Phreatobacter stygius: one gene and its partner. The protein of the gene in region 2 interacts with the protein of the main gene of each other region in a pairwise test. Links are inferred from orthologs where the notes say so. Each region holds a gene or a part of one and is shown on either strand. Other genes may lie near its edges.

What was found. The genes of interacting proteins can lie anywhere in the genome.
Region 1: the proteins of rlmB (region 2) and E8M01_RS34555 interact in binary tests that used the Escherichia coli proteins (3 or more experiments, as listed by UniProt). The link is inferred for Phreatobacter stygius from one-to-one orthologs.

What each region holds. Positions count from the first base shown.
Region 1 is NZ_CP039690.1:7,284,189-7,287,169, reverse strand. It holds E8M01_RS34555 (NAD(P)H-hydrate dehydratase), read left to right. Parts: upstream 1-754; coding sequence 755-2,209; downstream 2,210-2,981. Other genes in the region: E8M01_RS34550 (TetR/AcrR family transcriptional regulator), read right to left, coding at 2,277-2,891; E8M01_RS34560 (P-II family nitrogen regulator), read right to left, coding at 52-390. UniProt on the Escherichia coli protein: Bifunctional enzyme that catalyzes the epimerization of the S- and R-forms of NAD(P)HX and the dehydration of the S-form of NAD(P)HX at the expense of ADP, which is converted to AMP.
Region 2 is NZ_CP039690.1:6,383,579-6,389,496, reverse strand. The notes cover bases 1,619-4,414. They hold rlmB (23S rRNA (guanosine(2251)-2'-O)-methyltransferase RlmB), read left to right. Parts: upstream 1,619-2,497; coding sequence 2,498-3,331; downstream 3,332-4,414. Other genes in these bases: E8M01_RS30230 (MFS transporter), read left to right, coding at 4,233-4,414; E8M01_RS30235 (hypothetical protein), read right to left, coding at 3,411-3,869; E8M01_RS30250 (hypothetical protein), read right to left, coding at 1,619-2,112. Also shown: E8M01_RS30255 (UbiA family prenyltransferase), read right to left, coding at 1-828; more of E8M01_RS30250, read right to left, coding at 988-1,618; more of E8M01_RS30230, read left to right, coding at 4,415-5,900. UniProt on the Escherichia coli protein: Specifically methylates the ribose of guanosine 2251 in 23S rRNA.

The DNA of each region.
Region 1 (2,981 bases), 900 kb from region 2 along the record:
ATTGCCGCCGAAAGCAGGGTTGGCCGCCGAATTTGGAATTGGCAGCCGGGATCAGATGGCGTCGAGGCCGGATTCGCCGGTGCGGATACGGATCGCTTCCTCGATGGTCGACACGAAGATCTTGCCGTCGCCGATACGGCCCGTCTGGGCGGCGCGACGGATCGCTTCGATGGCTTTTTCGACCATCTCATCCGGCATCACGATCTCGATTTTCACCTTGGGGAGGAAGTCAACGACATATTCGGCACCGCGATAGAGCTCGGTATGGCCCTTCTGACGCCCGAAGCCCTTCGCCTCGGTGACGGTGATGCCCTGGAGACCGACCTCCTGAAGGGCTTCCTTCACCTCATCGAGTTTGAACGGCTTGATGATCGCCTCGATCTTCTTCATTCCGGTCTGCTCCTATGGCCCGTGAGCCGGCGGATGGTGCCGACGCTCAGACCATTTCGCGGGCTTGCAGGAGGCGTGCCAGAGCTGCCCGAATAGAAAAGGCACGTGATTTCAAGGGCCGCATGCCGTCTTGGCGGGATAGGCAAGGCATGCTGCTCTCGAAGTGATCCGAAAATAGGCATATTGCTTAAAATAGAGGCAGACAAGTCATGTCGAGCGCTGGCGACGTAAGGGTGCATTGTTCTTGTTTGCATATTTTTTATGCAATTTCAGGCCAATTGTTGCTTTCGAGCGCGCGAGTTGACGTTGCCGGCCCCTTCTGACCAGTCTTTTGACCATGCCCGCACTCCTAACGCCAATAGAAATGGCCGAAGCCGACCGGCTGACGATCGCCGCCGGGCCGTCGGGCCAGGTGCTGATGGCGCGCGCCGGTCTGGCGGTGGCCGATGCGGTGTCGCGTTCGGCGCCGCTGGGCGGCCGGGTCGCGGTCATCTGCGGGCCCGGCAACAATGGCGGCGACGGTTATGTCGTTGCGCGCATCCTGCGGCATCGCGGCTATCGCCTGACGGTCTTCGCCGACGCCCCGCCGGACAGCCGCGCGGCCGATGCCGCCGCCGCCTTCGCCGAGTGGCAGGGGCCGATCGAGCCCTTGTCGGAATGGTCCGACGCGTCGGCCGGGATCGTGGTCGACGCGCTTTATGGCGCGGGCCTGTCACGCGACATCGGCGGCGCCGCGGCCGAGCTGATCGCGCGGCTGAACGCTTCCGCCTGCCGGGTGGTCGCGGTCGACATTCCCTCGGGCATCGATGGGGCCACCGGCCAGCCGCGCGGCGCCGCGGTCAAGGCCCATGAGACGGTCACCTTCTACCGGCGCAAGCCCGGCCACCTGCTGCTGCCGGGGCGGCTTCATTGCGGCACCATACGGGTCGCCGATATCGGCATTTCCGATGACGTGCTGCAGGCGATCGGACCGAAGACTTTCGTCAACGAACCCGCCTTGTGGCGCGGCCTGTTTCCGTTTCCGCGCATCGCCGCCCATAAATATGACCGCGGCCATGCCGTGGTGGTATCCGGCGGGCTGACCCAGACCGGCGCCGCGCGGCTTGCGGCGCGCGGTGCGCTGAGGGCCGGGGCAGGGCTCGTCACGCTCGCCTCGCCGCCGGAAGCGCTCAGCGTCAATGCCGCCCATCTGACCGCCATCATGCTGATGCGCATGGACGGGGTCACCGGCTTGAGCGAGATCCTCGCCGACCAGCGCCGCAATGCGGTCTGCCTCGGCCCGGCGCTGGGCCTCGGCGAGGCCACGCGGGGCCTCGTCGCCGAGGCGCTGGCGAGCGGGGCCGCCACCGTGCTCGACGCCGATGCGCTGACGAGTTTTGCCGGCGAGGCCGACAAGCTGTTCGCCGGCATCAAGGCCTGGGCCGAGCGGCCGGTGGTGCTGACGCCCCATGCCGGCGAGTTCGGCCGGCTGTTCGGGCCGGATCAGGCCGGCTCGAAGCTCGAAGCGGCCCGCAGCGCCGCCGCACGGGCCGGCGCCGTGGTGGTGCTCAAGGGGCCGGACACGGTGGTCGCGGCGCCCGATGGACGCGCGGCGATCGCCGCCAATGCGCCGCCCTGGCTGGCCACCGCCGGATCCGGCGACGTCTTGGCCGGCATCGTCACCGGCCTGCTCGCGGCCCGCATGCCGGCTTTCGAGGCGGCGGCGGCCGGCGTCTGGCTGCATGGCGAGGCAGGGCTTGCGGCGGGCATCGGATTGATCGCCGAGGACCTGCCGGAGGTCTTGCCCGGGGTCCTGAAGGCGCTGCGCGCGGCGGAGTGAGTCCGGGGTGGCGCGGCCGGCAATGGCGGGGCGGCTCGGGGCAGGCGACGACCGGGTGCGACCTGGCTCAGCCGGCGCGCCCGCCGCCGGCGGCGGTGATCATCGCCTCGGCCATGCGCTTGAAATGGGCGCTCGGTCCCTCGGCGCCGGCGCTCTGGCGGCTGATCCTGGCGCCCTCGAGCAGCAGCCACAGGGTGTCGGCGACGAGCTCGGGCTTGACCAGGCCGGCCCTGACGCACAGGTCGACGAAGCGGTCGCGATGCAATTTCTTGCCGGCCTCGATCACCCGCCGCGCCGGATGATCGTCGGCGGCGAGGTCGATCGCCGCGGTCGCCATCTCGCAGCCACGTTCGTCGGCTCCGATACATTCGGCGCCACGCTCGATCCAGGCCTTGATCTGGCCCAGCGGGTCGTCGGGATGTTCGGCGTCGAACTGGTCCCACCACAGGTTGGACTCGTCGACGGCGCGCTGCATGCATTCGACGATGAGCTCGTCCTTCGAGCGGAAATGCCGATAGAGCGTCATCTTGTTGGTCCGGGCAGCCTCGGCGATGGCGTCGACGCCGACGGCCCTGATGCCATGACGACGGAACAGGTCACGCGCGGTCGCGACGATCCGTTCGCGGGGGCGCAATGCGACGGTGCCGTCCATCCCGTCATGATGCACGATCGTATCCGACATGGCGCACTCTAAACCTTCTCAGTCCGTAAAAATACAGACTGTTACTGACCGGTAAGTATCTGATATGGACATGCCCCGGTCAAGGGGCCG
Region 2 (5,918 bases):
CAGGTCGAACAGATCGTTGACCAGATAGGTCGCCGAAGCGACGAGGCCGAGCCCCAGGAAGGCGAGCGACGCCGCGATCCAGGCCTGCGGGGCGAACAAGGCGCCGGCGAGCGGGATCGGCGCGAAGACCAGAGCGTTCTTCGACCATTGTTTGAGGCGCAAGGCGCGGGCCCAGACGGCCGCCGCCGAGTGCTCCTTGGCCAGGATCTCGGTCGGCTTGTCCAGCACCTTGGCGCGGGCGACGACATTGTGACGGGCGCGCACCAGGATGACGGTCTCGGCGGCGGCGAAGACCGGCAGATCGGCCGCGCTGTCGCCGGCATAATCGAAACCCTCGGGGAACGCCTTGATCAAGGCCTCGGCCTTGGCCGGGCCCTTCAGGTTGGTTTTGGCGTTCGAGGCGATGACGTGACTGATGAACGGGAAGCGCTCGGCAATGCCGCGCGCCAGTTCTTCGGTGGCGGCGGTTGCCAGAACCACGGGCCGGCCCGCAGCGGCCGCGGCGCGGGCGAGCGCAACCACGCGCTGGTCGACCGGCAAGGTCGTGAGATCGAGGTTGGCCAGGCGCGCGACCCGCTGCTTCAGGACGGCGCGGCCCTGCAAGGCCCAGAGCAGGATCGAGAAGAGCGCGAGCGGGTTGCGCCTGAGCACCGCGACAATGCACTCCAGCAGCACGTCGGTTCGCAGCAAGGTGCCGTCGAGGTCGAGCACCAGGGGCCGGATTGGGCTGGAGGCGCTTTCGCGCGGCGTGGCGACGGGCCGGCCGGCCCCGCCGGAACGAGACTTTTCGTCTTGTTCCGGGACAATGCTTGTCGCGTGATGATACATGCCTGGCCTCCAACGCCTCTTGGCATCGGTGACCCGCAATCGTGGTGCCAGGCTTCCGACAGCCGGCATGTTTCGATTATCGCCGGGCGCTTCGGCCGCAGGCCGATGTCGGCATGCCCGGTGGGCCTGCGCGACATGCGACGCGTTTTCTGGCACTCGCTATGGCTGGTAGTGGGTGTTGCGATTGACCTCCCAATTATACTGGCCGTAGCTGTCGGCGTTGGTCATCGCCTGGTAAGCGTCCAGTTTTTCGCATTTCTTTCTGTCTTTGTGAAAGTAGGCCCTGTCCTCGATGTAATCGATATCGCCGTGCACGCCGCCGCAAAAATGCGCAAGCTCGTGGGTAATGGCGTAGATGATGGCCCCCTCGTGAGCGTTCAGAAGCGACCGCGAGAGATAGATCTGGTCGGCACGAAGGTTCGTCTCGTGCAGTGCGCTATGGCCATCGACACCTTGCAGGTAAAGAAATCCGCCGGCATAGGCCCAGGCGTATTGGACTTCACCCAGAGCCTCTTTCGGTCTGGTATCGAGAAAACCGAAAGCCGATTTCTGGTTCGGCCCCTTCGGAACATATCCGGATGCGGCCAGCATGGTCTGATAGGTCCGACGGATCATGTCGAGGTCGCGCCGCTTGTCGCTCGAGCGGTCCAGGTGGAAATGAAAGTTGAGGCGTGCCTCTTCCTTCGTGTTGTTGAACTGCGCGTTCGGCGTCATCCACGACAGCCTGACGAGATCGATCCGCGCCAGGGTGCGCACGAGATAGCTCGCGACAATGCCGAGCGAGGCAACCGCCTTGGCCTTGAGAAAATCATCGACCTCGGGCGCCGCGAGCTGATTGAGGCGATAGATCGTGCGTTGGGCCTTGTCGACAATGGTATCCGGCCGTTTGCCCGGAAACTGCTTCTCCTGGAATTTCTGAATGGCCAGGCGGGTCCGCGGCCCGCACAGACCGTCCTCCTGGAGCCTGCCGCTGCTGCCCGCGCTGGTCGGCCCGCCCTCCGCCATGGCGATCTTGTTGAGCAGCTGCTGGACAATCAGGACGTCGGGCTTGAGGTTGCCACGCAGACTGGCGCCGCGATTTTCGAGCGCGCCAACCGGCGCGGAGATGTCGCGATAGGCGTCGACCGAGACGACGTCGGTACAGGTGCCGGCTGCGCAATAGGCGAACGATCTGGTCATGAGCAGCCACCCAACAAACAGATTGTGCTTGATGTCGATCGGGAACAGCGGGTCAGGCTCGATCTTGAAACGATCGCCGCGGCATCGGCAAGAGCCCACATTCAACCGGAGCGTTTATGGTTTCTTGCGCTGCTACGCCAGAGACGTTTCAAACGACGTCGCCCCGGCCATGCAGAGGTCGATGGCAAGCGCGCTTGCGGACCGCGCGATGCGCGCCGCCGTCGGCGGCAACGCTTTGAAATGGATCGACATCTTGGGGTGGGTGGTGGGGGAAGTAGGACTCGAACCTACGAAGGCGTAGCCAGCGGATTTACAGTCCGCCCCCTTTGCCGCTCGGGACATTCCCCCGTCCCAGACCCTCGGACTGGCCGCGGGGTGTGGCGCGCTTGATAGGGATGGCTCCCTGCCCTGTCAACCTTGAAACGTCACGCGCCTGACATGAGATGCCGGCGGCAATTGCGCGCGACGCCGGGTCATGAGATGAGGACGCATGAATACGACGCCTCCGCGGGGCAACAAGAAGCCCTTCCGCCCCTTTTCGAAACCCGGACGCCCCTTCAAGGGACGCGGCGGCCGCGTGCTGCGCGAGGCAGCGCCCGAGTTCGAAACCGGCACGGTGCTGCTTTATGGCTGGCATACGGTGTCGGAAGCCCTGCGCAACAAGGGGCGCCGGATTCGCCTGCTGCTGGCGACCGAGAACGGCGCCAAGCGGCTGGACGAAGAAGGCATCGCGCATCAGGCGACGATCGTGCCGGTGCGCGAGATCGACAAGCGCCTGGCGGCGACCCCCGATGCGCTGCACCAGGGATTGTTCGCCGAGGCCGACGCGCTGGACCCGCCGGACCTGCGCACCATGCCGGCGGAGGGCGTGCTCCTGCTGCTCGACCAGGTCACCGACCCGCACAATGTCGGCGCCATCGTGCGGTCGGCCGCCGCCTTCGGCGTCAAGGCGATCGTCACCACCAACCGCCATTCGCCCGAAGCGACCGGCGTGCTCGCCAAGAGCGCCTCGGGCGGCCTCGAACACGTGCCCTTCGTCACCGTCACGAATCTGGCGCGGGCGATGCTGGAACTGCGCGACCGCGGTTTCCTGCTGGTCGGGCTGGACAGCGAGGGCGATGCCGACCTCGACCAGGTCAAGCTGCGCGAACCGGTGGCGCTGGTGCTCGGCGCCGAGGGCAAGGGCCTGCGGCAGCTGACGCGCGACACCTGCGACGCGCTGGCGCGTATCGACATGCCCGGCGCGATCAAGAGCCTCAATGTGTCGAACGCCACGGCGCTGGCGCTTTATGCCGTGACCACCCGGCTCGGCCTGCGCAGCTGACGCCGGCGGCCGGCACGATCCCGCGAGGCGAACCGGGCGCGCAACCCTAAGCGCGTTCGGCCAGTCCGATTGCGCAAGCTCAGCGGCGGCGGCGCGGCCGTGGCGCCTCCGCCGGCGGCATCTCGTCAAGCCCGATCACCCGGGCATCGGTGCCGGTCGGGTACCAGGGGCGAACCGGCAGCAGCGCCTGCTGCTGGCGCGGCGAGGTCACCGGATAGGCGCCGGAGCGCGGATAGACCGGATAGGCCGGGACGACCTGGCGCGGAAAAGTGTAGAGCGGCGGTTGATAGATCGGCAGCACCATGCCGTAGTCGACCACCGGTGGGCGCGGCACCACATAGGTGAAGGTTCCGGCGCGATAGGTTCTGACCCGCGGCCCGCAATTGCAGTCGATCGTGTGCCTGACGACTGCGACATCACCGTTGCGGCCATCGATGATGCTGGTCCGCCGGTAATATTGGGCATTCGCGGACTGTACAAATGATGCCGTCCCCAGGGCGACAGCTATCGCCGAAAGGATCATAGACCAAGGTCTCATGGCCCATCCCCGTGACTTGAATGCCGCATTGGCGTTAGTCTTAGCCTGACTCTAGGGCGTGGTGAAGCGAATCGACCGCAGGTTCGCAAACCTTCGTCCGACAGGGTGAATGTGAGCGGCAGACATGATCGGGATGGCTCTTTTCGAGCCTTTGAAGCCCGGCACGCTCGAACCTGTCCTCGCGGGGCGGACGGGTCAGGAGGAAACGGGACAGACGGCCCCCGAACCGTCTCGCCGAAGCGACCCGGCGCCCAGAGGATCGCCCATAAGTCCATATCGCCATCCGGCGCCCCTTCGACCCGCGAGCCCTGGTTCGCGGCAACGGTCGTGGTTTGCCTGGTGGCCCAGCTAGGGGATGAAACGATGTCGATGAGTTCAGCCGCGGGCACGGCCGCAGCGCCACGCCCAATGACCGCCGAGGAGAGGAAGGTCATCCTCGCCTCATCCACCGGAACGATCTTCGAGTGGTATGATTTCTATCTCGCCGGCGCTCTCGCCGCGAACATTTCGGCGAACTTCTTCTCGGGCGTGAACCCGACGGCCGGCTTCATCTTCACGCTGCTGAGCTTTGCCGCAGGCTTTGCCGTGCGCCCGTTCGGTGCGCTGTTCTTCGGCCGCCTGGGCGACCTGATCGGCCGGAAATATACCTTCCTCGTCACCATGACGATCATGGGTGTCGCGACCTTCGTGGTCGGCCTGCTGCCGGGTTACGCCTCGATCGGCATCCTCGCGCCGACCGCCTTCATCGCCTGCCGCCTGCTGCAGGGCCTGGCGCTCGGTGGTGAATATGGCGGTGCCGCGACCTATGTCGCCGAGCACTCGCCGCAGGGACGCCGTGGCTATTACACCTCGTGGATCCAGACGACCGCCACGGTCGGCCTGTTCCTGTCGCTGGTGGTCATTCTCGGCCTGCGTCTCAGCATGTCCGCGGAGAGTTTCGCATCCTGGGGCTGGCGCGTGCCGTTCCTCCTCTCGATCCTGCTGCTCGGCGTGTCGATCTGGATCCGGCTGCAGCTGAATGAATCGCCGGCCTTCAAGAAGATGAAGGAAGAAGGCACCGGTTCGAAGGCGCCGCTGACGGAAGCTTTCGGCAATTGGAAAAACGCCAAGATCGGCCTTCTCGCACTGTTCGGCGGCACCGCCGGCCAGGCCGCGGTCTGGTATTGCGGCCAGTTCTACGCGCTGTTCTTCCTGACCCAGACGCTGAAGATCGACGGCACGACGGCCAATGTGCTGATCGCCATGTCGTTGCTCCTCGGGACGCCGTTCTTCATCTTCTTCGGCTCGCTGTCCGACAAGATCGGCCGCAAACCGATCATCCTGGCCGGCTGCCTGATCGCCGCGGTCACCTATTTCCCGCTGTTCGGTCAGATCGCCAAGGTCGGCAATCCGACGCTTGCCGCCGCGGTGCAGAACGTCCAGGCGACGGTGTCGGCGGATCCCGCCACCTGCGGTTCGCTGTTCGACCCGGTCAACGTGCGGACCTTCACCCAGCCCTGCGACATCGCCCGCCAGAGCCTCGCCCGCGCCACCATCAAATACGAGCAGGTGAACGCACCGGCCGGTTCGCCGACCAAGGTGACGATCGGTGGCACCGAAGTGCCGGTCGACGCCAACTTCGCTCGCGGCATCGCCGCCGCCGCTCAGGCCGCCGGCTATCCCAAGCCGGATGACGCGGGCATCGCCAACATCGCCAAGACCGGCATGAACGGCCAGATGTGGGCGCTGACCGGCCTGCTGTTCATCCTGGTGCTCTATGTCACCATGGTCTACGGCCCGATCGCCGCCATGCTGGTCGAACTGTTCCCGACCCGCATCCGCTACACCGGCATGTCGCTGCCCTATCACATCGGCAATGGCTGGTTCGGTGGGTTCCTGCCGCCGATCTCCTTCGCCATCGTGGCGGCCACCGGCGACATCTATTCCGGCCTCTGGTACCCGATCATCATCGCCATGATGACCTTCGTCGTCGGCCTGTTCTTCGTGCCCGAGACCAAGGATCGCGACATCTTCACCTACGAAGAAAAATAAAGCCGGGCCCGACAGGGG